Regions from separate parts of the Paenibacillus sp. FSL K6-1122 genome, predicted to be linked through region 2. Evidence: predicted binding sites of a transcription regulator. Region 2 holds the regulator's gene; the other holds the start of a gene.
The links. Region 2 encodes LexA, which represses DNA repair genes until DNA is damaged. Its sites were predicted from a motif close to CGAACATATGTTCG; they were not measured.

Region 1 (8,204 bases), 810 kb from region 2:
TTGCCTGCGGATGCTCCGCCCGCGGCAGCAATCACAGCGGTGATGCAGGTCCCCACATTGGACCCGATCACAATGGCGATGCCGATCTCCACAGGCAATACCCCTGTGGCTGCCAGCGTAATCGCCATGCTAATGACAGCTGCGCTGCTGTGAATGAGCGCTGTCAGACAGGCACCTGCCAGGAAGCCCCACCACAAGCTGTCGGCCGAGCGGTCGAGAAACCATTGAAATACGCCCATGCTCCGCAAGGGTAAGGCAATGGATTGCATCACCTGAATGCCTGTCATAACAAGTGCAAATCCGGCAGCTGCGAGGAAGCTGTACTGGATGTTAAACAGAGTCTGACGCGTGCGTTCAGGAGCGGCCAGATTGCGTTCACCAAGAACAACAAACATGGCCCAGCCCGTTAGCGACAGGACGAGTAGCGGCAGGGAAGCACGTCCGATCTGCAGTCCCACCAGCTCCGTCGTCAGGCATGTCCCGATGTTGGTGCCGAGGATGATGCCAAGTGTTCGTCCATAGGTAATTAATCTGGCATTAGCCAGTCCAATGGTGAGTACGGTGACCGCAGTACTGCTCTGTAACAGGGCCGTTGCACCTGCACTGAAGGCCATGCCTTTCCATGGAGCAGAGGTGGCACGATTGAGCCAATCTGCCAACATGGGCCCTGCCATGCGCTGCAAGGCGTTCTCCATCAGCTTCATGCCACCAAAAAAGATAATAAGCCCATAGAGTAAGGGCAATATAACATCTCTAAACATAGAAACATCATTCCTTCCGTCCGGTTCCTTAACTCATCCTATGAGTAAGAAAAGACAACCATGACAAGCCTAAAGGAATTCAGAGGGAAGCGACCTAAATTACCCCACCCCAATTCGAAAGATACGGTGATTCGTGCAAACGTAGTGGAGGGGACGAAATCGAATCTGAAGAAGCGAAGCGTGCGCCTTTGTCTCCGGATTTTCCCTTTTAAAAAAGGGAATCAAAAAAATCTGGAGACAACAGCGATCGGAAGATCGATTCGTAACCGGAACGTCTCTTAACTGCCGCACCCCAATTCGAAAGATACGGTGATTCGTGCAAGCGTAGTGGAGGGGACGAAATCGAATCTGAAGAAGCGAAGCGTGCGCCTTTGTCTCCGGATTTTCCCCTTTAAGAAAGGGAATCAAAAAAATCTGGAGACAACAGCGATCGGAAGATCGATTCGAACCCGGAACGTCATTTACGCGCCGCACCAAACCTATCTTTTCAACTAACTATGAAAGAAGTGGATCTACCTTGCCATCAGTTACACTCGAACGCAGTCGCAAAAAGCGGCTTGAACATGCACATCCATGGATATTTAACAATGAAATTGCCTCTGTTGACGGAAACCCGGAACCGGGAGATCTGGTCAATGTATTGAATCATCAAGGTCGCTATCTGGCGACAGGTTATTACAATCCTGCATCTCAGATCACTGTAAGGGTTGTAGCGTATCAACCGCTGGAGTCCGAACAGATGGACACCGCGTTTTTTGCAGCGCGTTTCCGCGATTGCTTGCGTCACCGGGAACGTTTTATCCAGGATGGAGAGGCATACCGTCTCGTTTACGGCGAAGCTGATTTTCTGCCAGGATTAATCGTTGACCGATTCGGCAGCATTCTCGTTGTACAGTTGCTTACACTTGGCATGGATCGTTGCCGTGAAGCCATCGTACAGGCACTCATTGAAGTAATGCAGCCGGAAGGTATATACGAGCGCAGTGATGTCTCGATTCGTGAACTGGAAGGTTTGGAGCAGACCAAAGGTCCACTGTACGGAGATTGCCCAAGACATGTCACGGTTACAGAGAATGGACTACTCATTAAAGTGGATATCGTGGAAGGGCAGAAGACAGGTTACTTCTTCGACCAACGCGAGAATCGTGCAGCCATCGAACCGCTTATGAAGGGTTGGGGCTACAAGAGTGGAATCACACTACAAACGACCGAGCAGGATGGCACAGAGCAGCTCTTGCCTGTGAATAAAAGTGGTAAAGTAGTTACATTCCCATATTGGGATGGTGCCACTGTACTGGAGTGTTTCTCACACACGGGTAGCTTTACGTTGAATGCTTGCAAGTATGGAGCCAAAAAAGTGACTTGTCTTGATATTTCGGAGCATGCCATTGAGAGTGCACGAACAAATGTGGAGCTGAACGGTTTCACTGACCGGGTCGAGTTCGTAGTTGCTGATGCATTCCAGTACTTGCGTGAACAAGTGAAAGGGCTGGATGAACGTACCGCACGTGCACGTGCAGGCGAACAGAAAGTGGATACATCCAAAGCGCTTGCAGCTGGCGGTAAAACATTTGATGTGGTCATCCTTGATCCTCCTGCATTTGCCAAAACGAAATCAGCAGTTAAAGGTGCATGTCGCGGTTATAAAGATATCAATCTGCAAGGAATGAAACTGGTCAATGAGGGTGGATATTTGGTAACAGCCAGCTGTTCGTATCACATGCGTCCAGACCTCTTCCTGGATACGATTGCCGATGCAGCGGAAGATGCAGGCAAAGTGCTTCGTTTGATCGACTGGAAAGCAGCCGGTAAGGATCACCCACAAATTTTGGGCGTGGATGAAGGACATTACCTGAAATTTGCTATTTTCGAAGTGCGCAGTAAAAAGAATTAATCGTATGATTTTCGTTCCAATCAAATATAGATCAAGTCAAAAGTCCACAGTGTGATAGCTGCGGGCTTTTTGCTGTTTTGCTGTGTTAACGGAGATGATCTCCGGTTTTACCGGATAGTGGCAAACGTATGTTCCGAACCAAGTCAGATATGTTATACTGGGAATTAAAATCTTGTACGTGTGGTTTGGAGGATTAGACATGTCCGTTCGTTTTGTTATTGGCCGGGCAGGCAGCGGCAAAAGCTCGCTGATTACCCGGGAAATTACATCCCTGCTTCAACAAGAACCGCAAGGTACACCTTTAATTTTGCTCGTTCCCGAACAGAGCTCTTTTCGAACAGAGCAGGCATTGGTGTCTTCTGGAGCAATTAAAGGTACCATGCGTGCAGAAGTGCTCGGCTTTCGCCGTTTAGCCTATCGTGTAATGCAAGAAGCAGGTGGTTCTGCTCGTATTCCGATCGGAGCCGAAGGCAAAAAGATGCTGCTCTACAAGGTCATCCAGCGCCGTAAGGAAGAATTGAAGCTGTTTGGTGCATCCGGCAGCCAGCTGGGTTTTATAGGCGAATTAAATGACTTATATAGTGAATTTAAACGTTATGAAGTTGATCCATCAATGCTGGAAGACGGGCTGTCTGGAGGGAATAGCTCATCCACTTCGCCGATTCTGGAGGACAAGTTGCATGACTTGAATCTGATATATCGTGACTATGAACAGGAACTGACCAATTTATATATTGATGATGAAGACACGTTGACCGAGCTGACAGATCGTTTGTCGGAAAGTGCATTGCTGCAGGATGCCCAGATCTGGATTGATGGTTTTCAGGGATTCACACCACAGGAGATGAGTGTGATCGGTAGGCTGATGTTGCAGTCCTCTTCCGTGACGATTGCCCTGACATTGGATCGTCCTTATGATCATGGCGCACTGCCTGGAGAACTGGAACTGTTTTATCCTACGGCAAGTGCCTATGCACGCCTGAAAGGAATGGCTGACGAACTGGGTGTAACGAGCGATATAACCGTGCTAGATTCGGAGATTCCACCGAGATACAAGGATCGTCCGGGACTTGCTCATCTGGAGGCTGGTTTCGACCGGCGAATTCGTTGGAAAAGTGAAGGCCTTGATTCCGGAATCCAACTGGTTGCAGCGGAGAACCGACGAGCTGAGATGGAGGGAGCACTGCGTGAGATGCGGCGCCTGGCACAAAACGAAGGTGCGCGTTATCGGGACATGGCGGTACTTGTCCGGCAGTTGGATACCTACGCTGATATAGTTGAACCGTTATTCAGGGATTATGACGTACCCGTCTTTCTGGACCGGAGAAGAAATGAACTTCATCATCCATTATCTGAGTTTATCCGTTCCGCACTGGATATTGTTCGGCGCCACTGGCGTTACGAGGATGTATTTCGCTGTGTCAAAACGGATTTGCTGCTTCCGCGTGATGGTTCCATCACTCGTGAAGATATGGACCAGCTTGAGAATTATGTACTGGCTTGTGGTATTCACGGGTATCGCTGGACTGACGGCAAACCATGGAAGTATGTACCAAGCCTGTCGCTGGAAGACAACGGTCAGGATGGCCGTAGTCGAGGACGGGACCAGATGCTTTCTTTAATGGAGAGCTGCCGAACGGTCATTACAGATTCCTTGGGTGTTTTTGAGAAGCGAATGAAAAAGGCAAAGACAGCCAAAGCCCAGTGTGAGGCACTATACAGACTGCTGGAAGATGCTGAGATCGCATGGAAGCTGGAGAATATGTCTGCTGAAGCTAAGGCACAAGGTGACCCCGAACGGTCGAGAGAACATCGGCAGATGTGGGGAGCTGTGCTGGATTTATTGGATCAGATGGTCGATATGATGGGGAATGAACGGCTGGATATCACGCTGTTTTCCGGGATGATTGAGACCGGATTGACGGAACTGAAGCTGGGTCTGGTACCACCAGCACTTGATCAGGTTTTGATGGGTTCTATGGACCGTACACGCCTTCAGGACATCAAATACGTATTTATCCTTGGCGCCGTTGATGGTGAATTACCCGCTGTACCTCAGGATGATGGCGTATTAACGGAACTGGAGAGAGCGTTACTGACGGAAAGAGGCGTGGCGCTTGGACCAGGTGCAACAAGGCAGATGCTGGATGAACGTTTCCTGATCTATACGGCACTTACAGCGGCAAGCAGCCAGTTGTGGCTGAGTTACCCGGTTGCTGATGATGAGGGGAAAACACTGCTTCCTTCCGAGATTGTCCGCCATGTACGGAAGATGTTTGGTCTACAAGAACAGCCATTGCTCGCTCAACCACCGGTTGCGAACTCGGAAGAAGCGCATTGGTCCTATGTCACCCATCCAGGTCAGAGTCTGTCTACGCTCATTGGACAATTGCGCAAATGGCGCCGCGGAGAAGACATCCCTGAAATGTGGTGGGCGGTCTACAATTGGCATGTATCTAGAGAGACAAGCAGACCTCAGCTGGAGCGGTTGATGGGATCGATCTTTTATCGTAATCGGGCCTTACCACTACGTACAGCTACCAGTCGCAGACTGTATGGTACAGAGGTGAGGACGAGTGTCTCACGAATGGAGCGGTTCGTTGCTTGTCCGTTCTCCCATTTTGCTTCGCATGGGCTACGCCTCAAAGAACGGCAATTGTACCGCCTTCAGGCTCCTGATATCGGACAGTTGTTTCATGCTGCACTAAGCCAGCTGGCTATGCGGTTGCACGAAGAAAATCGTAGTTGGGGCAGTTTGACTCCAGACCAATGCCGTCAGGAAGCCGAGCAAACTGTGGAGCAGATTGCACCACAGCTGCAAGGGGAGATTTTGCTAAGCACCAAGCGATACGGTTATATTTTCCGCAAATTAAAGGACATTGTTAGCCGGGCATCCGTCATTCTTGGTGAACAGTCCAGACGCGGAAGTTTTGAACCGATTGGGCTGGAGCTTGATTTTGGACCGGATAAAACACTGCCGCCATTACGTTTTGAACTGGAGAACGGTTGTGTGATGGAGATCGTGGGTCGAATTGACCGTGTAGATGTCGCAGAAGGAGAGAATGGTCTGCTCTTACGTGTCATTGACTATAAATCAAGCCAAACGGACCTCAAGTTACATGAAGTTTACTATGGTCTGTCATTACAGATGCTCACCTATCTGGAGGTGCTGCTTAGTGCTGCCGAAGAATGGCTTGGGGAAACGGCGATGCCGGGAGGAACGTTGTATTTCCATGTGCATAACCCGCTGTTGCAATCCGCAAACGGCATGACATCAGAGCAGGCAGGACAAGAACTGCTGAAACGGTTCAAAATGAAAGGTTTGCTGCTGGCCGATCGGGACGCAATCGCTCAAATGGACAACACCCTGGATAAGGGGTATTCAGCAATTATTCCAGTTGCCCTTAAGGCGGACGGAAGCTTTTATAGCAGCGCCGCTGTAGCTACGCCAGAGCAATGGGATACGCTGCTTGCTTCGGTTCGCAGTAATATCCGTGAGATTGGTACCCGAATTACGGATGGGGATGTGGCCATTGAGCCTTATCGTATTCAGCAGGAAGTGGCGTGCACGTTCTGTCCGTATAAGCCTGTTTGTCAGTTTGATGAGAATATAGAAGGAAATGAGTATAACCTGTTGTCCAAACCGGGCAAACAGCAAATCTGGGATATGTTATCTCACACCAAGGGAGGGGAAACATCATGACGAATATGCCAAAACCGGAGGGTAGCTTCTGGAGTGATGACCAGTGGAGTGCCATCTCGGAAAGCGGAGAAGACATACTGGTTGCCGCAGCGGCGGGATCAGGCAAGACAGCCGTGCTGGTTGAACGAATTATTCGCAAGATCGCAGATCCCTCCCAAGGATACAGTGTGGATCGTTTACTTGTAGCTACGTTTACCAAAGCGGCCGCCGCCGAGATGAAACAACGGATTCGGGAAGCGTTGGAACGTGCGCTGGAAGAACAGCCTGGAGAAGAGCATCTGCGTAAGCAGCTGTCGCTGCTTGGACGGGCATCTATTACAACGCTGCATTCATTCTGTATGGAAGTCATTCGCCGTTATTATCAGCAAATTCCGTTGAACCCGGCTTTCCGTATCCTGAATGAAAATGAAGCGGAAATCATGCGGCAGGAACTGCTTGAAGAACTATTTGAGGAAAAATATGGCGAAGAAGATGAAGGGAGTACATTCCGCGAATTAGTAGACTGGTTCAGTGGAGAACGAAACGATGATGCGATGCATCGACTGGTGCAACGTTTGTATGATTTCTCCCGCAGTCATTCCTGGCCGGATCATTGGCTCTCAGAGATGGCGTCTGCTTTTCAGGTGGAAAGTGTAGAGGCACTTGGACATTCAGCATGGGTTCAGAGTATTTTGCGTGATGCGGCTCTTGCTTTAAGTGGTGCAGCAGGATTGCTCCGTCAAGGCATTCATATTTCCATGCAGCCTGAAGGTCCGGCACCTTATGCAGATACGTTAAAAGAAGACCTGGTGATGGTAGAAGAGCTGTTGTCTGCGGTTGAGATTATGCCATGGGAAAGGTTGCCTGAAGTGTTTCAACCCGCTACATTTGGCAAATTGAAACCCTGCAAAAAGGATCAAACAGACCCGGCTTTACAGGATCAGGTGAAGGAACTCCGTGAGGCCGCGAAAAAGGCAGTTACCGACCTGAAAGGTTCATTGTTCGGGAGAAGTGCGTTTGCGTTCTGGCAGGAGTTGGAGCAAGCGGCACCACTCATGCAGGAGTTGTCGAGGTTGGTTAGTACATTTGGAGAACGTTATCGACAGGCCAAACAGGAACGTGGGCAAGTTGACTTCAGTGATCTGGAGCATTACTGTCTTCACATTTTGCGACATGAGGATTCAACGCCTGAACTGTCGATGCCTTCCGATGCGGCTATGGAGTACCGTTCGCGATTCGATGAAGTGTTGCTTGATGAATATCAGGATACCAATACGGTTCAGGAAGATATCGTGAAACTGATCTCCAGAGAAAACCCGGGTAACCGATTCATGGTCGGTGATGTCAAACAGAGTATCTACCGTTTCCGGTTGGCTGAGCCAGGTCTGTTTATGAACAAGTATCGCCAGTATGGAGCGAGCACAAATGAGGACGGAATGGTGGAAGAACGTCTGCATCGTACAGGTCAACGTATTGATCTTGCGCGGAATTTTCGTAGTCGAGCAGAAGTCGTGCATTCGGTCAATATGATATTCCGGCAACTCATGAACGAAGGTGTGGCAGAGATTGCTTACGATGAACGAGCTCAACTGGCATATGGGGCTACCTTCCCGTCAGAAACACTTGGTGATGAGGCGTATACACCTGAACTCATGCTGATCGATCGTCAGGGTGGTGGTCCTGATCTGACAGAGAGTACGGATGAGAATGGGGATGCATCGGTCTCCGCAGAACTGGAGAGTGCCGAACTTGAAACAGCCCAGTTGGAAGCGAGGGCAATCGCAAGGCGTATTCGGGAGATGGTTGGAGACACGGACAAACCTGCCCTTCATGTATATGACAAAGCTCTGCAAACGATGCGCCCGGC
Region 2 (8,204 bases):
TATTATTTAAAAACTTTAAGGTATATAAGAGAAATTATACCAAATTTATGTCATAATATTTTTGAGTTGGAAATACAATACTTGATTCTGTGAACAAGAGGTGAGAGCAACTATGAAAAATAGAAACATAACAGGTATTGTATTGGCTATAATCTATTGCATTGTTCTTTACTTTATTTTAACAGATTCTCCGCCTGGCGAAGCTCCAAATAATCCGTTCTGGGTTTATTTGTTTATTCCAATTGGTGCTATTGTGATTACATCTTTGTTTGATTACGTAATCAAATTCGATTTTTTTAGAAAAAAGAAAGATTAGAATTGAATGGAGGACTAAAATGATACAAACAATGAAAATTGCTAAAACATTTTAGCCGGAGTCATGTTTTCTACATCTATCTCAATTCCAGCATTCGCTCAAGATCAGGCAAATTCTTTCCCAGCACTTCAAGTGGAAAATAGCCTTTTAGAACTAGTCGAAAGTACAACCGATAATTCCATCACTTTTAAAGACGGTTCTACATTAATTCAATATGACAGCTATTATATTGCAACAGATTTAAATGGTAAAGATAAGTTAAAAATTACAAAAGTTGATGAGACTAAAGTAAAGTATGAAAATCTTCAAACTGGCGAAGTGAATTATGCTACAAACGAAATAAAACCTATTCACGAAGATCTCAGTTTCTCGCCACAAGCATTAGCAGACGGTTATGTATATAAAGGCAAAGTAGAAAATTCCACAGAGATAATATATGCAACTGCTTCTGCAATAGCAGGTATACTTGCTTCCTTTATAGGAGGACCTGTAGGTGGTAGAATAGCGGGCATACTTGTAAGCATCGGTGGTTATTATGTTTCTAAGGATGCACCCAGAGCCTATTGGGTAACAAAAACATATACTAGAGATGTTAAGCATAGTGATTTTAATGCGACTTTATTCATCAGGAAAGACCATCATTATTACAAATATCATGATTATACCGATTTTATTGATACCGCTTCGACAATCCAGACTTGCCAACCTTTTGGTTGTGGTCCAGTAAACGAGTATTAATTCTTTTATGTTGTGGGATAGAAAAAGCCGATTAAAGTTAAAATGTACCCTATAAGATGGACACTTTGAAAAAAGCCCATCTTATAGGGTATTTTGTTTATAATGAAAAAAAAGAGGTTGGAGCGGAAATGTTACGACGAAAAGATTACTGACAAAGAAAGAACAAGAACTGCTAAAACGGAATCCAAATGTAATCGCTGTTAGCGAAAAGGCGATTACGTACACCGATGAATTTAAGCGCCATTTCATTGCACAAAATGAACAGGGGAAACTGCCACGAGACATTTTTGAAGAAGCAGGCTTAGATGTTGAATGTATTGGTTTGGAGCGTGTTCGTTCTTCCGGAAAACGTTGACGTGCTTCGTATCGTGAAGCGGGTGTAGAAGGCTTACAGGATACACGTAAAACAAATTCAGGTCGCCCATCGGAACGTGAATTAACATTAGAACAAAAGATTGAACGATTAGAAGCAAAAAATCAATTGTTACGAGCGGAAAATGAACTGCTAAAAAAACTCGATCTACTCGAAAGGCAGATGTTGAAAAAGAAATAAAAGTGGCACCAGAGCTGAAGTTTGAACTCATTTATCGGACGATCTGAACGTATAAAATGAAACGGTTAATCAGCTATCTATGCGATGTTATGGAAGTATCACGTTCTGGATACTACAATTGCTTCTCTGAAAAATCAGTGCAGAAGCGTGTAGCTAAAGCCAAAACAGATAAGATTGTAAAGGCGTATCATTTTCGTGGACGAAAAAAAGGAGCACACCAAATCAAAATGACGTTAGAAAATCAGTACAAAATGACGTTCAACTTGAAGCGGATTCGCCGGATCATGAAGAAATTTGAGATCATCTGTCCCATTCGAAAGTCTAATCCAGCCCGTAGAATGGCAAAAGCAACGAAAGAACATCGCACTTGTCCAAACGAATTACAGCGCAATTTTAAGCCAGGCGAGGCGGGAAAGGTGTTATTAAGCGATATCACATATTTAACGTAAAAAGTCAATAAACGTGCGTATTTATCGACGATTAAAGACGCACAGACGAATGAAATTTTAGCGTATGAAGTTTCTTCTTCGTTAAGTATAGGAATTGCGCTAAACACGCTTCGTAAATTACAGAAGCATCGCCATTTAACCAAAGATGCGTTGATCCATTCTGATCAAGGCTTTCATTATACGAAACCACAATTCCAATCCGTAGTGAAGAAAATGGGATTAAGACAATCCATGTCACGTCGAGGCAATTGTTGGGATAATGCTCCCCAAGAATCGTTCTTTGGGCATTTTAAGGATGAAACGAATATCAAAGATTGCGAAACATTAGAAGAAGTAAAACGAGAAATTAAGAGTTATATGACGTACTACAATCATTATCGAGGGCAATGGAATTTGAAAAAGCTGCCGCCTGTAAAATACAGACAGCAGCTTCAACAAGTTGCCTAGTTTTTTTTCAAAATGTCCTTTACAAAGGGTACACTTTAGAATTCAGAAGCCTTCTTTTAGTATTGTTATATTTAATATACGTGAATTTTATTGTGATGACAAAATTACTCCATTTTCGTTACGTAACCTTCATAGTTTCCGTAATATAATCCGTTTGAGTAGGTAGTAGATGCTAGATTGAGTACTCCATACCAAACTCCATCAGCATAAGTATATGTCTTTGGAACATACTTCGCATCTCCATACTTATTGTTAGCATCTGAATATCTCACATATTTTTGCGTCGCCTGAATCGTAACACTTTGTGCAGTTACAGAACCTTGAACAGAAGATGAGGCAGAAGCAAGTGATGCTGGAACAGCAATACTTGCTACTATAGCAGTGAGCGCTCCAATTGTGGCTAGTTTCTTTTTCATGTAAATACCTCCTAAATTTTTTTGAATGAATTATAAAACTTTACTTTCTAAAAATACCATATAATTCTATGTAAAATTATGATATATATTACATTGTGATTTGTATTTCTTCCCCTACAGATCTACTAACGTAACTTCCAAAAATTCCTCCAACTGATTAAATAGTATATCCAATCTAAACAGATTTGGACGATCATGAAATGCAGCGGATGAGTGAGATACTAGATGACTTTTTTTAATAGAAGTAGTACAAGTTGATTTGATATTATTTAACCCTTTCTTCGAAGACAGCTCTCAGATGTAGTTGTTGGATTAAAATCTGCTCGTTGTGAAGTTGTGGCCGGGAATGGATAAATCATCTGAAAGCAAATTGCCAAAACATGTCCCCTGATTCTTCTTCACTTGCCCACGTAACATTTTTGTGTTTATCTGTGACCAAGGCTTACCTTTATAACAAACATATTCGTTCGTCGATTTAGATAATCGCAAAACTCACTTTTCATTAATATTAAACTGTCTGAAGCAAAAGATTTAAATCAAACTTCCTTAGAAATTCTGATAGCCATGAAATAGAAAGGAATACTAGCATTCACTCATTTAAAATTCCAACCATCGTTCAAATACATACAAATGGATGTTTCATTTGTATGTTGAAAGTTTCATATAGAAGAGGTATACTTTAATTAAATTTTAAACAATTTAATTTTAAATAATTAATTGGAGATGTTAATATGGATCAGGCTAAACAACTTGTGACAGAACAACGTACATTTTTTTATACAGGACAAACTAAAAATATCGAGTATCGGATTAATGCACTTCAACAGCTTAGAAAGGGAATTGAAAAGTATCAGCAACGGATTCAAGATGCACTTCGGGCAGATCTGAACAAATCTGAGGCGGAAGCTTACGGTTCCGAGATTCGCATTGTTTTGGGTGAACTGGATTTTGCATTAGAACACCTGCAGGAATGGGCTGCACCAAAACAAGTCCCAACCAATTCGGCTATGCCGGATGGTGTGAGCACCATTTACCCTGAACCATACGGAGTGGCTCTTATTATTGCACCTTGGAACTATCCTTTCCAACTGGCCTTTGGTCCACTGATTGGAGCAATTGCAGCCGGTAACTGTGCAGTTATCAAGCCTTCTGAATTAACACCAGCGGTATCTCGTCTGACATATGATCTGATTCAGGAGATCTTCCCTCAGGAGTATATCGCCGTTATGGAAGGGGAAGTTGAAGCCAGTACAGCATTGTTGAAAGAGAAGTTTGATTATATTTTCTTCACAGGAAGCACAGGTGTTGGTCGCATTGTTATGAAGGCAGCTGCGGAGCATTTGACTCCTGTAACCCTGGAGCTAGGGGGCAAGAGTCCTGCTATTGTCCATAACGATGCAGAACTGAAGCTGGTGGCCCAGCGTATTGTTCGTGGTAAGTTCCTGAATGCAGGCCAAACTTGCGTTGCTCCGGATTATTTGCTTGTACATGAACAAGTTCATGACGAATTGATCAATCTGATTGGCGCAGAGATCAAAGATAAATTTGGGGATGATGTGTTACAGAACGCTGATTTCCCGCATATTGTCAACGCGCGTAACTTTGATCGGTTGTCGAAATTCCTCACAGATGGCAGAACGCTGATTGGTGGACGTTCTGTACGAGAGCAGTTGCTCATTGAGCCGACTGTACTTGGAGATGTGAACTGGGAATCAGCTGTCATGCAAGAAGAGATCTTCGGTCCGATTCTTCCTGTATTTACGTACAGTGACCTGAATCCTATGCTGGATGAGATTGTTCGCCGGCCAAAACCATTGGCGCTATATCTCTTCACACAGGATGAGCAGCTGCAGGATCAGGTTCTGAATCAAGTATCCTTCGGTGGGGGATGTATTAATGACACACTTTCTCATATGACTTCACACTACCTCCCGTTTGGTGGTGTAGGAGAGAGCGGTATGGGCTCATATCACGGACAACAGAGCTTTGATGTGTTCTCGCATCACAAGAGTGTTCTGAAACGCAGTGAATAATTAGCCGCTAAAATAACATAAACATGAAAAAAGAGGTTGTCCTGTTGATCAGGATAACCTCTTTCGTATTTCATTACATCTAGTTTTGTTACTCAAGTTAAATATTAATGAATATCTCGGAAAAGGCCAATGACTTTACCCAGAATACTAACATGTTTCAAACGTAAAGGTTCGAAGGTCGCATTCTCCGGTTGAAGGCGAATATGATCTTTCTCTTTATAGAACGTTTTCACTGTAGCTTCATCGTCTTCAGTCATTGCAACGACGATATCACCGTTATCAGCAGTTTGCTGTTGACGGACAATAACGTAATCTCCGTTAACGATTCCAGCTTCCACCATGCTATCTCCGACTACCGAAAGCATAAACACTTTCTGTTCGCCTACATAATGTGTAGGAAGAGGGAAGTAGTCTTCAATGTTCTCGGTTGCAGTGATTGGAACCCCGGCTGTAACCTTACCAACAACAGGAATACGTGCAACGCTATGAGCAAATTGATGAGAATGCTCAGATTCTTCTTGGCTCAAAAGCTCAATGGCTCTTGGCTTGGTAGGGTCGCGTCGGATCAAACCTTTTTTCTCCAAACGATCCAAATGTCCATGTACTGTTGAGCTGGAAGCCAGTCCAACCGCTTCACCAATTTCCCGTACGGAAGGAGGATACCCCTTCAACCGGACTTCATTTCGTATAAACTCCAGAATAGCCTGCTGCCTGCTGGATATCTTCGACATACCGTATCAACCCCATTTTAGTAACGTTTGGGAAAATTATAACATAGAACCTCCGTTCGTACAAACATAAGTTCTAAATAAAATAGCATTAAATCAGTGTTTTTTAGCTTATAGAACAGAAATTGTCCAAAAGTCAGAGCATAATACTGCAAATGTTTTGTAAAAGGACTTGAAATAAGATATTTCTCCTTCAAAAAAGAAGCGAACAATTGTTCTAAAAATCTATTGAACAAAACAAGTGTTCGTGTTATATTGATTCCAACAGATAGGAACAAACGTTTGGAGGCGGGTATTTAATGAGATATTCTACTTATCAAAGCATTTATGAACCAATGAATTCGGAACTGGTGAAGTCTAACATAGGGAACTACAAGAAGGTTTTAGCGCGTTTCAAGATTTCTTCATGGATGTTAAAGGTAGTCATTACCTCTATGATTATATTTATTGGATGCAGCACCGTTTTAACTGTATTTGCCGGCAATGAGAATGATGTTCTGCCTGGAGGAAAGATAGCTGTTTCACAAGGGGAAACATTATGGAGTATTTCTTTGGAACATAAACCGACGAATATGGATACACGTATATATATAGAAGCAATTAAGAAAGTGAATCAACTTCATACAACTTCCATCCAAGTGGGACAAGTACTAGCTCTACCGCAATTTGCAGAATAAAATGCACATCAATGAGTGTTAGCGCGTGTCAGCTTGACAAGCAGCCTTTATAATGGCAAAGTTAATATGACTTTGTATTTTTGGAGGGGACAAGCTTGGATATAGATAGTCTGGTAGCACGCATTAACGAATTGGCTCGTAAGCAAAAGTCCACTGGATTGTCGGAGGAAGAGCTTGCTGAACGTGCCGAGCTAAGAGAGATTTATTTGAGTAATATTCGCAGCAATTTCAGACAACAACTGGATACCATTGAGATTGTTGATGATGAGAATGACAAAGGCCACCAAGGCAAACTCAAACACTAACGAAACCTAATGATATCATTATGATATTTAGGTTTCTTCCTGTTATTTTGAGTGTGCAATTTATAGGGGGAAATGTTGGTTTGCAATTATGTAAGCCGATACAAAGACACATAAGGGGGATTCTCATGTCGCGTTCGTTCGAGAGAACGGTTAAGAAAAATTCCAAGCAGTTAAATCAGCAACGCAAAAAAAGTGGTCAACCAATCACAGGTACACCAGGTGAAGAAGTCTTTAAGGGACGCAGTCTTTTGTTCCCTATATTTTTGATTGGTCTCGCCTTTTTGTATCTGTTTATGAGCACGTTCCTTGTGCAAGCTCCAATGACAACTTGGGACTGGGTGACCATGCTGCTTTACGTATTTTTGGCAGTCATCTTCATGCTTCGTCGTCCATACATCAAGATTAGCAGTAATCGGATTATAACGACGAAGGGTAATCGTGAACGTTCAATTGGGGTTGACGATATCGTCAAATTCAGAATTGAACCAGGTACAGTTGTTATCGAACATAACAGTCGCGGGAAAAGATGGGTGTTCACCAAGTTATTGAACCGTTACGATACAGATGCGATTGCAGAACGTTTGCTGAAGTTTGCAAAAGCACACCAGATCACCGTGGAAACCGTCGAAAAGTAATTATTGCATAAAGGGGTAGATGATCGGAATGGCGTTAAAAGCGATTTTGTTCGACCTAGATGATACTTTATTATGGGATGAGCGTAGTGTTCGAGAATCTTTTCATGAGACTTGTCTAATCGCAGCGAAAGAGACTGGGGTTAAACCAGAAGAACTTGAAGAAGCTGTTCGTAATGAGGCACGTGGACTGTATGAATCATATGAAACCTTTCCTTTTACTAAAATGATTGGAATCAATCCGTTTGAAGGCCTTTGGGCTAACTTTACTGGTGGGGATCAACCTGAGTTTCGTCAGTTGGAACAACTTGCTCCAGTTTACCGTAAAGAATCCTGGCGTCGTGGCTTGTTGAAGTTGGGTATAGATCGGGAAGATCTTGCTGAACAACTTGCCGAGCAGTTTGGAGTAGAACGGAGATCCAGACCTCATGTATACGAAGAAACGATGGATACCTTGCGTCAGTTACAAGGAAAGTACAAACTGTTGCTGTTAACGAACGGTTGTCCTGCTTTGCAACAAGAGAAGTTGGATAGTGTACCTGAATTAACTCCTTTCTTTGATGAGATTATTATCTCGGGTAACTTCGGAAAAGGAAAACCAGATCCGTCGATATTTGAACATGCTTTGAGTAAACTGGGTGTTAAACCCGAAGAGAGTTTGATGGTTGGAGACAAGTTAACGACTGATATTCGTGGTGCTTTATCATCTGGCATCCAATCCGTATGGATTAACCGTGAGCATAAGACCAACAATGAAGCGTATGCGCCAGACCATGAAATAACACATTTATCGGAATTAAATCAGCTTATTGCTAATTTCTAAGCGGAATCAGTTATAACATCTTTCCTCAGCACCCTGAAACATTGGAAGCTTCAATGAACGATGATGTCGTTCTAGAAGTTACCAATG

Region 1: the regulator LexA is predicted to act here: its motif matches at 2,777-2,790, upstream of addB (helicase-exonuclease AddAB subunit AddB).

The regions. Positions count from the first base shown of each region.
Region 1 is NZ_CP150272.1:5,035,897-5,044,100, reverse strand. It holds gene NSQ20_RS22690 (Na/Pi symporter) at 1-761, opposite strand, end outside; gene NSQ20_RS22685 (class I SAM-dependent rRNA methyltransferase) at 1,279-2,655, shown strand; gene addB (helicase-exonuclease AddAB subunit AddB) at 2,855-6,358, shown strand; gene addA (helicase-exonuclease AddAB subunit AddA) at 6,355-8,204, shown strand, end outside.
Region 2 is NZ_CP150272.1:4,224,285-4,232,488, reverse strand. It holds gene NSQ20_RS19085 (hypothetical protein) at 113-316, shown strand; gene NSQ20_RS19080 (adenosine deaminase) at 380-1,054, shown strand; partial or broken gene NSQ20_RS19075 (IS3 family transposase) at 1,203-2,503, shown strand; gene NSQ20_RS19070 (hypothetical protein) at 2,608-2,919, opposite strand; gene NSQ20_RS19065 (aldehyde dehydrogenase) at 3,651-4,952, shown strand; gene lexA (transcriptional repressor LexA) at 5,057-5,683, opposite strand; gene NSQ20_RS19055 (LysM peptidoglycan-binding domain-containing protein) at 5,980-6,357, shown strand; gene NSQ20_RS19050 (DUF896 domain-containing protein) at 6,453-6,662, shown strand; gene NSQ20_RS19045 (hypothetical protein) at 6,788-7,297, shown strand; gene NSQ20_RS19040 (HAD family hydrolase) at 7,326-8,117, shown strand.